One region of the Thioalkalivibrio sulfidiphilus HL-EbGr7 genome, then DNA from elsewhere that is predicted to be linked to it. Evidence: predicted binding sites of a transcription regulator. Region 1 holds the regulator's gene; the other holds the start of a gene.
The links. The regulator FNR, encoded in region 1, switches genes on or off when oxygen is low (the NO sensors DNR and NnrR bind a similar motif). The targets are predictions, from matches to a motif close to TTGATNTANATCAA.
Positions count from the first base shown of each region.

Region 2: a site for FNR is predicted at 1,760-1,773, ahead of TGR7_RS16975 (DUF3149 domain-containing protein). Genes of this name have one in related genera too.

Region 1 covers NC_011901.1:229,903-234,321, reverse strand. Annotated here, with positions in the region: gene hisH (imidazole glycerol phosphate synthase subunit HisH) at 1-466, opposite strand, end outside; gene hisB (imidazoleglycerol-phosphate dehydratase HisB) at 502-1,095, opposite strand; gene fnr (fumarate/nitrate reduction transcriptional regulator Fnr) at 1,265-2,029, shown strand; gene TGR7_RS01045 (hypothetical protein) at 2,117-2,773, opposite strand; gene TGR7_RS01040 (ammonium transporter) at 2,779-4,098, opposite strand; gene dtd (D-aminoacyl-tRNA deacylase) at 4,368-4,419, opposite strand, start outside.
Region 2 covers NC_011901.1:680,256-684,674, forward strand. Annotated here, with positions in the region: gene TGR7_RS03205 (inositol monophosphatase family protein) at 1-556, shown strand, start outside; gene TGR7_RS03210 (arginyltransferase) at 742-1,458, opposite strand; gene TGR7_RS16975 (DUF3149 domain-containing protein) at 1,579-1,689, opposite strand; gene metH (methionine synthase) at 1,887-4,419, shown strand, end outside.

The DNA of each region.
Region 1 (4,419 bases):
CGAAATAGAAGCGGCTGTCCTGGGGGATGTCCCGCCACAGGGGATGCGCGCCTTCCTGATGTACCTGGTTCCAGCCCATGTGGGGAATCTTCAGGCGGTCGCCGCTGCCGGCGTCCCGCAGATCCGTTCCGAAAAACCGCACCTTGCCGGGCAGGATGCCCAGGCAGGGGGTGCCGCCGTTCTCTTCACTATAGTCCACCAGCACCTGCATGCCCATGCAGATACCCAGAAACGGGCGGCTGGCGGCCGCCTGGCGCAGCACGGCATCGAGGCCCCGGGCGGTGAGCGCGGCCATGCAGTCCCGGGCGGCGCCCTGGCCGGGGAACACCACCCGCTCGGCGGCGGCGATGACCCCGGGGCTGTCGGTGAGCAGCACGCGGGTGCCCGCCGGAGCCTCGTGCTCCAGGGCCTTGACCACGGAGCGCAGGTTGCCCATGCCGTAATCGACCACTGCCACGGTGTTCATGATCGCTGCCTTGCTCGGGATGCGGGTGTCGCGGCCTACAGGGAGCCCTTGGTGGAGGGGGTGGTGCCCTGCATGCGCGGGTCCGGTTCGGCGGCCATGCGCAGGGCACGGCCGAAGGCCTTGAAGATGGTCTCCGCCACGTGGTGGGCGTTGCGCCCGCGCAGGTTGTCGATGTGCAGGGTCACGGCGGCGTGGTTGACGAAGCCCTGGAAGAACTCGCCGAACAGGTCCACGTCGAAGTCGCCGATGCGTGCCCGGGGGTAGTCCACGTGGTACTCCAGGCCGGGACGGCCGGAGAAGTCCACCACCACCCGGGACAGGGCCTCGTCCAGGGGCACGTAGGCATGGCCGTAGCGGCGGATGCCCTTCTTGTCGCCCAGGGCCCTGGCCATGGCCTGGCCCAGGGTGATGCCGATGTCCTCCACCGTGTGGTGGGCGTCGATATGCAGGTCGCCCTTGGCAACGATCTCCAGGTCCACCACGCCGTGCCGGGCCACCTGGTCGAGCATGTGGTCCAGGAACGGCAGGCCGGTGTCGAACTGGCCCTTGCCCTGACCATCCAGGTTGATACGGACCCGGATCTGGGTTTCCAGGGTGTCCCGGGAGACTTCGGCGATACGCTCGGACATGGGTGCAATAAATCCGCGGATTGATCGACCTGCGATCATATCACAGCCGTTGGCCCTGGCACGCGCCGTCCGGCTTGCAGTGGCGTGCTGCTTGTAGGGCCGCGAAGCCTTCGGGTATCTTGAGCGTTAAGGTAGGTACAGGGACACCTCCTCACCACGGGAACCACGCATGCCCACGTCCAATATCATCGATCTGCATGGCCTGAAAAAGGCCTGCAGCAACTGCAGCCTCCACGACCTGTGCATCCCCATGGGGGTCAGTGACCAGGAACTGGACGCGCTGGAGCGCATCATCAACCGCCGCCGGCCTCTGCAGCGGGGCGAGTACCTGTACCGCCCCGGCGACCGCATGCAGGCCCTGTACGCGGTGCGTGCCGGCTCCGTGAAGACCTCCTCCATCAGCGACGACGGCCTGGAACAGGTCACCGGCTTCCACCTGCCCGGCGAACTCCTGGGTCTGGATGCCATCAGCGACGGCATCCACCCCTGCACCGCCCGGGCCCTGGAAACCACCTCCGTGTGCGAGATCCCCTACGACAGGCTCGAGGACCTGGCCGGCCAGGTGCCAGGCCTGCAACGTCAGTTGTTCCGCATCATGAGCCGGGAGATCCAGTTCGACGAACACCTGATGACCCTCCTGGGCAAGAAGTCCTCGGAGGCGCGCCTGGCCGCCTTCCTGCTGAGCCTGTCCAAGCGCTTCGGCGAACGGGGCTTCTCCCGCCAGGAATTCAACCTGACCATGTCCCGCAACGACATCGCCAACTACCTGGGCCTGGCGGTGGAGACGGTCAGCCGGCTGTTCACCCGCTTCCAGCAGCTCGGCCTGCTGGAGGTCAACCGCAAGCTGGTGCAGCTGATCGACATGGAAGGCATGCACCAGATGGCCGGCGCCCACGGCCCTGAAACCCTTGAAAAAGGCGGCCGGGGAGGCTGATAGGGGCAATTCAAAGTTCAAGATTCAAAATTCAAAGAAAAGGTCACCTCCCCCTTTGAATTTTGAATCTTGAATTTTGAATTGCCTTCAAAGCAGCGCTCTCGGCGAAAACACCTCCGCCTCACCCAGCTTCTCCGTCACCCTGACCGCCTCCGCCAGCAGCCTGTCCGCGCTCACGGGCCCCACTTCCTCGCAGGCGGCCACGTAGGTCAGGTGCAACAGGCCGCGCAGGCCCTCCAGGCCCACGGCCTGCGGCAGCTGGGACGCCTCCCCCGTGATCCAGTCGGTCACCTGCCCGCGCAGGCCCGCCGGCAGACCCAGGCCCACAAGGCGCTGCAGCACCCGCACCCGCACCCCGGTCTCCACCTGCCGCTGCACGAGCCCCTCCATGATCGTGCCGTACATGGACTCGAACACGGTCATGGCCCCCGCTGGCGGGGGCGGTGAGGCACTGGCCGCCGGGACGGCACCCCGGTCCGAGGGACCCGGGTCCGGGGCCAGGTCCGCTTCGTCCAGGGACAGGGCGCGTACCAGGGCCCGGTGCAGTTCGCCGCGCCGCGCCTCCTGCCCGGCCTGCCGGCAGATGCGCGCCAGGAAGTCGTGCAGGGCATAGACGGGCTTGTCCGAGAACTCCCGCTCCCAGAGGCCCAGCCCCTCACGGGCGGCGGCCTCGTCCATGAGGGAGCACAGTCCGGTGTAGATGGCGCGGCGGCGGCGACGCAATTCCCTGCTGTCCACGGCCATGACGCTCACCCCTTGCCCTTGTGCAGGACATCGGCCTGGAACTCCGGATAGCCGATCTCGTAGTGCTCGCTGAAGTCGAGACCCCGCTGCTCGTCCACCGTGGAGGCGCGCAGGCCCACGGTGCGGTCGATCAGGAAGTACATCAGCAGGGCCATGGGGAAGGCCCACAGGAAGCCGGCCAGGATGCCGATCAACTGCACCGCCACCTGCATGGGGTTGAACAGGTCGCCGGCCAGGAACAGGCCCGCCGCCAGGGTGCCCCAGGCGCCGGCCAGGCCGTGGGCCGAGACCGCGCCCACCACGTCGTCCAGGCCCAGGGACTCCAGCAGGCGCGTGCCCGCCACCACGATCATGCCCGAGACCAGGCCGGTGACCACGGCGAAGTGCGGGTCCATGGTGGCGGCGCCGGCGGTGATGCCCACCAGGCCACCGATGGAGGCATTCACCGTGGTGGTAAGCAGCACCGGCTGTCGCAGGATGGCCAGCAGGATCAGTGCGCCGGCGGCGCCCGCTGCCGCCGAGAGGTGGGTGTTGAGGTTGATCAGGCCGATGGAAACATCGGCGCCGCCGGTGCTGCCACCGTTGAAGCCGAACCAGCCCACCCAGAGGATGAAGCCGCCCAGGGCCACCTGGGTGAGGTTGTGGCCATGGATGGGCCGGCGCTCGCCGTTGGGGCCGAAACGCCCCAGGCGCGGCCCCAGCACCAGCACACCCGCCAGGGCCACCCAGCCTCCGATGGAATGCACCACCGTGGAGCCGGCGAAGTCGATGAAACCGAGGCTGGCCAGCCAGCCCTCGCCGCCGTGGGCGCCGCCCCAGGCCCAGCTGCCGTACACGGGATAGATGATGGCGGTGATCAGCACCGCACCCAGCAGGTAGGCCTGGTAGCGGGTGCGCTCGGCCATGGCACCGCTGGCGATGGTCACGGCGGTGGCGGCGAACATGGTCTGGAACAGCAGGGCCATGTAGTCGCCGTTCTCGGCGCCGATCAGGGCGAAATGGGACTGGCCGAACCAACCGGTGGGGTTGAAGCCGAACATCAGCCCGTAACCCACCAGCCAGAAGGCCAGGCTCCCCAGGCACACGTCCACGTAGTTCTTCATCACCACGTTGACGGCGTTCTTGGCCCGGGACATGCCGCTCTCCAGCAGGGCGAAACCCGCCTGCATGAAGAACACCAGGGCGGCGGCCACCGCCAGCCAGACCGTGTCCAGGGCGGGCAGCCAGTCCGGCGGCCCGGACTCCGCGGCCTGGGTGACGGCCGGGAACAGGCACAGGGCTGTGATGAGCATCAGGGGGGTGAAACGGGATCGGGGCAGGGTCATGGAATCTCTCGTCCTCTTGCTGGGCCTTGCCTGTGAATGAGCAAGGCCCATGCCAGAGGACAGATCCATGACCGGCGGCGGATGTCGTGTGATGAATGGCGCCTGGGCACGATAGATCCGACCGTCCGCGCACCAGGGCGGGGCAGGCGCACCGGGTCGGTGCCGCAGGGAGATCGAGATTCAAAATTCAAAATTCAAAATTCAAAGGGGGTGACGTTTCCTTTGAATCTTGAATTTTGAATTTTGAATCTTGAATTCTGAATTGTCCGTTATCTGGGCGGCGGCACTTCCAGCCAGAAGGTGACCGGGCCGTCGTTGACC
Region 2 (4,419 bases), 450 kb from region 1:
CGGCAGCGCCCCCTATACCTGGCTGATCGATCCCATCGACGGCACCAAGAGCTTCGTGCGGCACTACCCGTTCTTCTCCACCCAGATCGCCCTGATGCACACGCGGGAACTGGTCATGGGGGTCTCCAGCGCGCCGGAGTTCGAGGAGATCGCCTACGCGGAGAAGGGTCTCGGCGCCTACCTGGACGACAAGCCCATCCGGGTCAGCCAGGTGGAGGATTTCGCTGCTGCCACCCTGTCACTGGGCAACATCAAGACCCTGGCTGGCAGTGATCGCTGGGAGGCCCTCGGTAGCCTGGTGCGCCAGGTGAACCGCACCCGCGGCTACGGGGATTTCTACCACTACCACCTGCTGGCCTCGGGTCGCATCGACCTGGTGGTGGAGTCCGACGTGAACATCCTGGACATCGCCGCCCTGGCGGTGATCGTGCGCGAGGCCGGCGGCGTGTTCACCGATCTGGACGGCCGCGAACTGACCCTCGAGACCACCAGCGTGCTCGCCGCCGCCACCCCGGCGCTGCATGCCAGGGCGCTGGATCTGCTGAAAGGTTCGTGAAATCTGAACCTCTGCCGCACAGACTGCGGAGGCGCGGAGAAAAAAGAACAGTTTTGACAGGATTAACATGATTAACAGGATTAAAGACTCAATCAGTAATGATTGGATTTCAGTTCTTGAATCTTGTTAATCATGTTAATCCTGTCGTTTTTCCAGCTTTTCTCTGCGCCTCTGCGGCAAAGCCCTTAAATCCCGGCCAACTCAACCCAGACCCCGTCCCGCAGCCCCTGCGCCGGCCGAAAGGACGCCTTGTAGGCCATCTTCTCGCTGCCGGCGATCCAGTAGCCCAGGTACACGTAGGGCAGGCCCAGGCGTTGGGCCTCGTGGATCAGCCACAGCACCGCCAGGGTGCCGGGGCTGCGGACGGCATCCTCGGGGTCGAAGAAGGTGTAGACCGCCGACAGGCCGTCCGGCAGCCGGTCCACCACCGCCACGCACACCAGCCGCTGGCCGGCCCGGAATTCCACCAGGTCCGTGTCCGACCAGTCCGAGTCGATGAAGCGCCAGTAGTCCGTGGGGCTGGGGTCATCCATGCCGCCGCCCGGGTGGCGGGTGTCCACGTAGCGCCGGTAGAGCTCGAAGTGCTCCTCCCGGGGCGAGGCCTTGATCACGTGCACCGAGAGATCCCTGTTGCGCCGCCAGACCCGCCGCTGGTTGCGGTTGGGTTGGAAGCCATCCACGGGCACGCGCAGGGGTATGCAGGCCCGGCAATCGGGACATTGATGGCGGTAGACATGCCGGCCGCTGCGGCGAAAGCCATGGCGGGCCAGCCGCCCGTAGAGGGCCACGTCCATGTCCGCCCGGGGGTCGGCGAACACGCTGACCATCTTGCGGCCGGGCAGATAGGGGCAGGGGTCCGGGGGCGTGGCGTAAAAGTGCAGGGTGGATGCCTGGGGGCGCATCCGGTAAGGATAATTCAAAATTCAAAATTCAAAATTCAAAATTCAAAATTCAAAATTCAAAGGGAAATGCCTTTGCCGCTCTCCCTTTGAATTTTGAATCTTGAATGTTGAATCGCGCCCTTACGGCGCGTAACGCACGAAGTGGTAGACCAGGTAGCCGCCCACGCCGCACAGCAGGGCCAGGGTGATGATGCTGAGCAGGGCCACGGGGCTTGCGAGTACGAGTTCCATGGTGGGTCTCCTCGGGTTGTCGTTGAAGGCTCGAATGGCCTCAGACTACCGTCGGCCAGAGACCCCGATACTGACCGATGTCAAGTTCGCTGCAGGTCCCGGGTGGGCTGGCTTTTCCGGGGGTATTGGCAGGGCTGGACCGCCGGTCATGGTAAAATCGCCGGCTTTGAGAAATTCAACCCGGTGGTTTTCATCCCATGACTGACGATCGCACACGCCTGCTCGAGACCCATATCAAGGAGCGCATCCTGATCCTGGACGGCGCCATGGGGACCATGATCCAGGGCTACGGGCTCGGCGAGGCCGACTACCGGGGCGAGCGCTTCGCCGACTGGCAGATCGACCTCAAGGGCAACAACGACCTGCTGGCGCTCACCCGCCCGGAGATCATCGCCGAGATCCACGGCCAGTACCTGGAGGCCGGCGCGGACATCCTGGAGACCAACACCTTCAACGCCACCACCATCGCCATGGCCGACTACGCCATGGAGGAACTGGTGCCCGAGATCAACCGGGAGGCGGCGCGCCTGGCCCGGCGGGTGGCCGATGAATGGACCGCGAAGACCCCGGACAGGCCCCGCTTCGTGGCCGGGGTGCTGGGCCCCACCAACCGCACCGCCAGCATCTCCCCGGACGTGAACGACCCGGGTTTCCGCAATGTGGACTTCGATCAGCTGGTGGCCGCCTACCGGCAGGCCGCCGAGGCGCTCATCGAAGGCGGCGCCGACCTGCTGCTCATCGAGACGGTGTTCGACACCCTCAATGCCAAGGCGGCGGTGTTCGCCGTGGAGAGCCTGTTCGACGAGACCGGCCGGCGCCTGCCGGTGATGATCTCCGGCACCATCACCGACGCCTCCGGGCGCACCCTCTCGGGCCAGACGGCCGAGGCCTTCTGGAACAGCCTGCGCCATGCGCGGCCCTTCTCCTTCGGCCTGAACTGCGCCCTGGGCCCCAGGGAACTGCGTGCCCACGTGGAGGAGATCTCCCGCATCGCCAACACCCATGTCTCCGCCCATCCCAATGCGGGCCTGCCCAACGAGTTCGGTGGCTACGACCTGAGCCCTGCGGACATGGCGGTGCACATCCGCGAGTGGGCCGAGAGCGGCTTTCTCAACATCGTCGGCGGCTGCTGCGGCACCACACCGGCCCACATCCGTGCCATCGCCGAGGCGGTGGCGGATCTCCCGCCGCGCAGCATCCCCAAACGGGAACCGGCCTGCCGCCTGTCGGGGCTCGAGCCCTGCAACATCACCGAGGACTCCCTGTTCGTCAACGTGGGCGAGCGCACCAACGTCACCGGCAGCGCGCGCTTCAAGCGCCTGATCAAGGACGGCGACTATGAGACCGCCCTGGAGGTGGCCGCCAGCCAGGTGGAGAACGGCGCCCAGATCATCGACGTGAACATGGACGAGGGTATGCTGGATTCGAAGGCCGCCATGGTGCGCTTCCTGAACCTCATGGCCGCCGAGCCGGACATCTCCCGGGTGCCGGTGATGATCGACTCCTCCAAGTGGGAGGTGATCGAGGCGGGTCTGAAGTGCATCCAGGGCAAGGGCGTGGTGAACTCCATCTCGCTGAAGGAAGGCGAGGCCACCTTCATCGAGCACGCCAAGCTGGTGCGCCGCTACGGCGCCGCGGTGATCGTCATGGCCTTCGACGAGCAGGGCCAGGCGGACACCCAGGCGCGCAAGGTGGAGATCTGCGAGCGCGCCTACCGCATCCTCACCGAGCAGGTGTGCTTCCCGGCGGAAGACATCATCTTCGACCCCAACATCTTCGCCATCGCCACGGGTATCGAGGAACACAACAATTACGGTGTGGACTTCATCGAGGCCACCCGCGAGATCAAGAAGCGTCTGCCCCATGCCCTGGTCTCCGGGGGCGTGTCCAACGTGTCCTTCTCCTTCCGCGGCAACGAGCCGGTGCGCGAGGCCATCCACGCGGTGTTCCTGTACCACGCCATCCACGCGGGTATGGACATGGGCATCGTCAACGCCGGGCAGCTGGCGGTCTACGACGAGATCGACAGGGAACTGCGCGAACTGGTGGAGGACGTGGTGCTCAACCGCCGCCCGGATGCCACCGAGCGCCTGCTGGAGGCTGCCGAGCGCTATCGCGGCGAGGGCGGCGAGGCCAAGAAGGAAGACCTGGAGTGGCGCAAGCTGCCGGTGGCCAAGCGTCTGGAGCATGCCCTGGTGAAGGGCATCGACGCCTTCGTGGTGGAGGACACCGAGGAGGCCCGCCAGGGCGTGGATCACCCCATCCACGTGATCGAAGGCCCGCTCATGGACGGCATGAACGTGGTGGGCGACCTGTTCGGCGACGGCAAGATGTTCCTGCCCCAGGTGGTGAAGTCCGCGCGGGTCATGAAGAAGGCGGTGGCCCACCTGATCCCGTTCATCGAGGCGCTCAAGCAGGAGGGCGACCGGCCCAACGGCAAGGTGCTCATGGCCACCGTGAAGGGCGACGTGCACGACATCGGCAAGAACATCGTGGGCGTGGTGCTCCAGTGCAACAACTTCGAGGTCATCGATCTCGGCGTGATGGTGCCCGCCCAGAAGATCCTGGACACCGCCGTGGAGCAGGACGTGGACGTGATCGGTCTCTCCGGCCTGATCACGCCGTCCCTGGAGGAGATGGCCCACATGGCCAAGGAGATGCAGCGCCTGGGCATGAAGCTGCCGCTGCTGATCGGCGGCGCCACCACCTCCCGTGCCCACACGGCGGTGA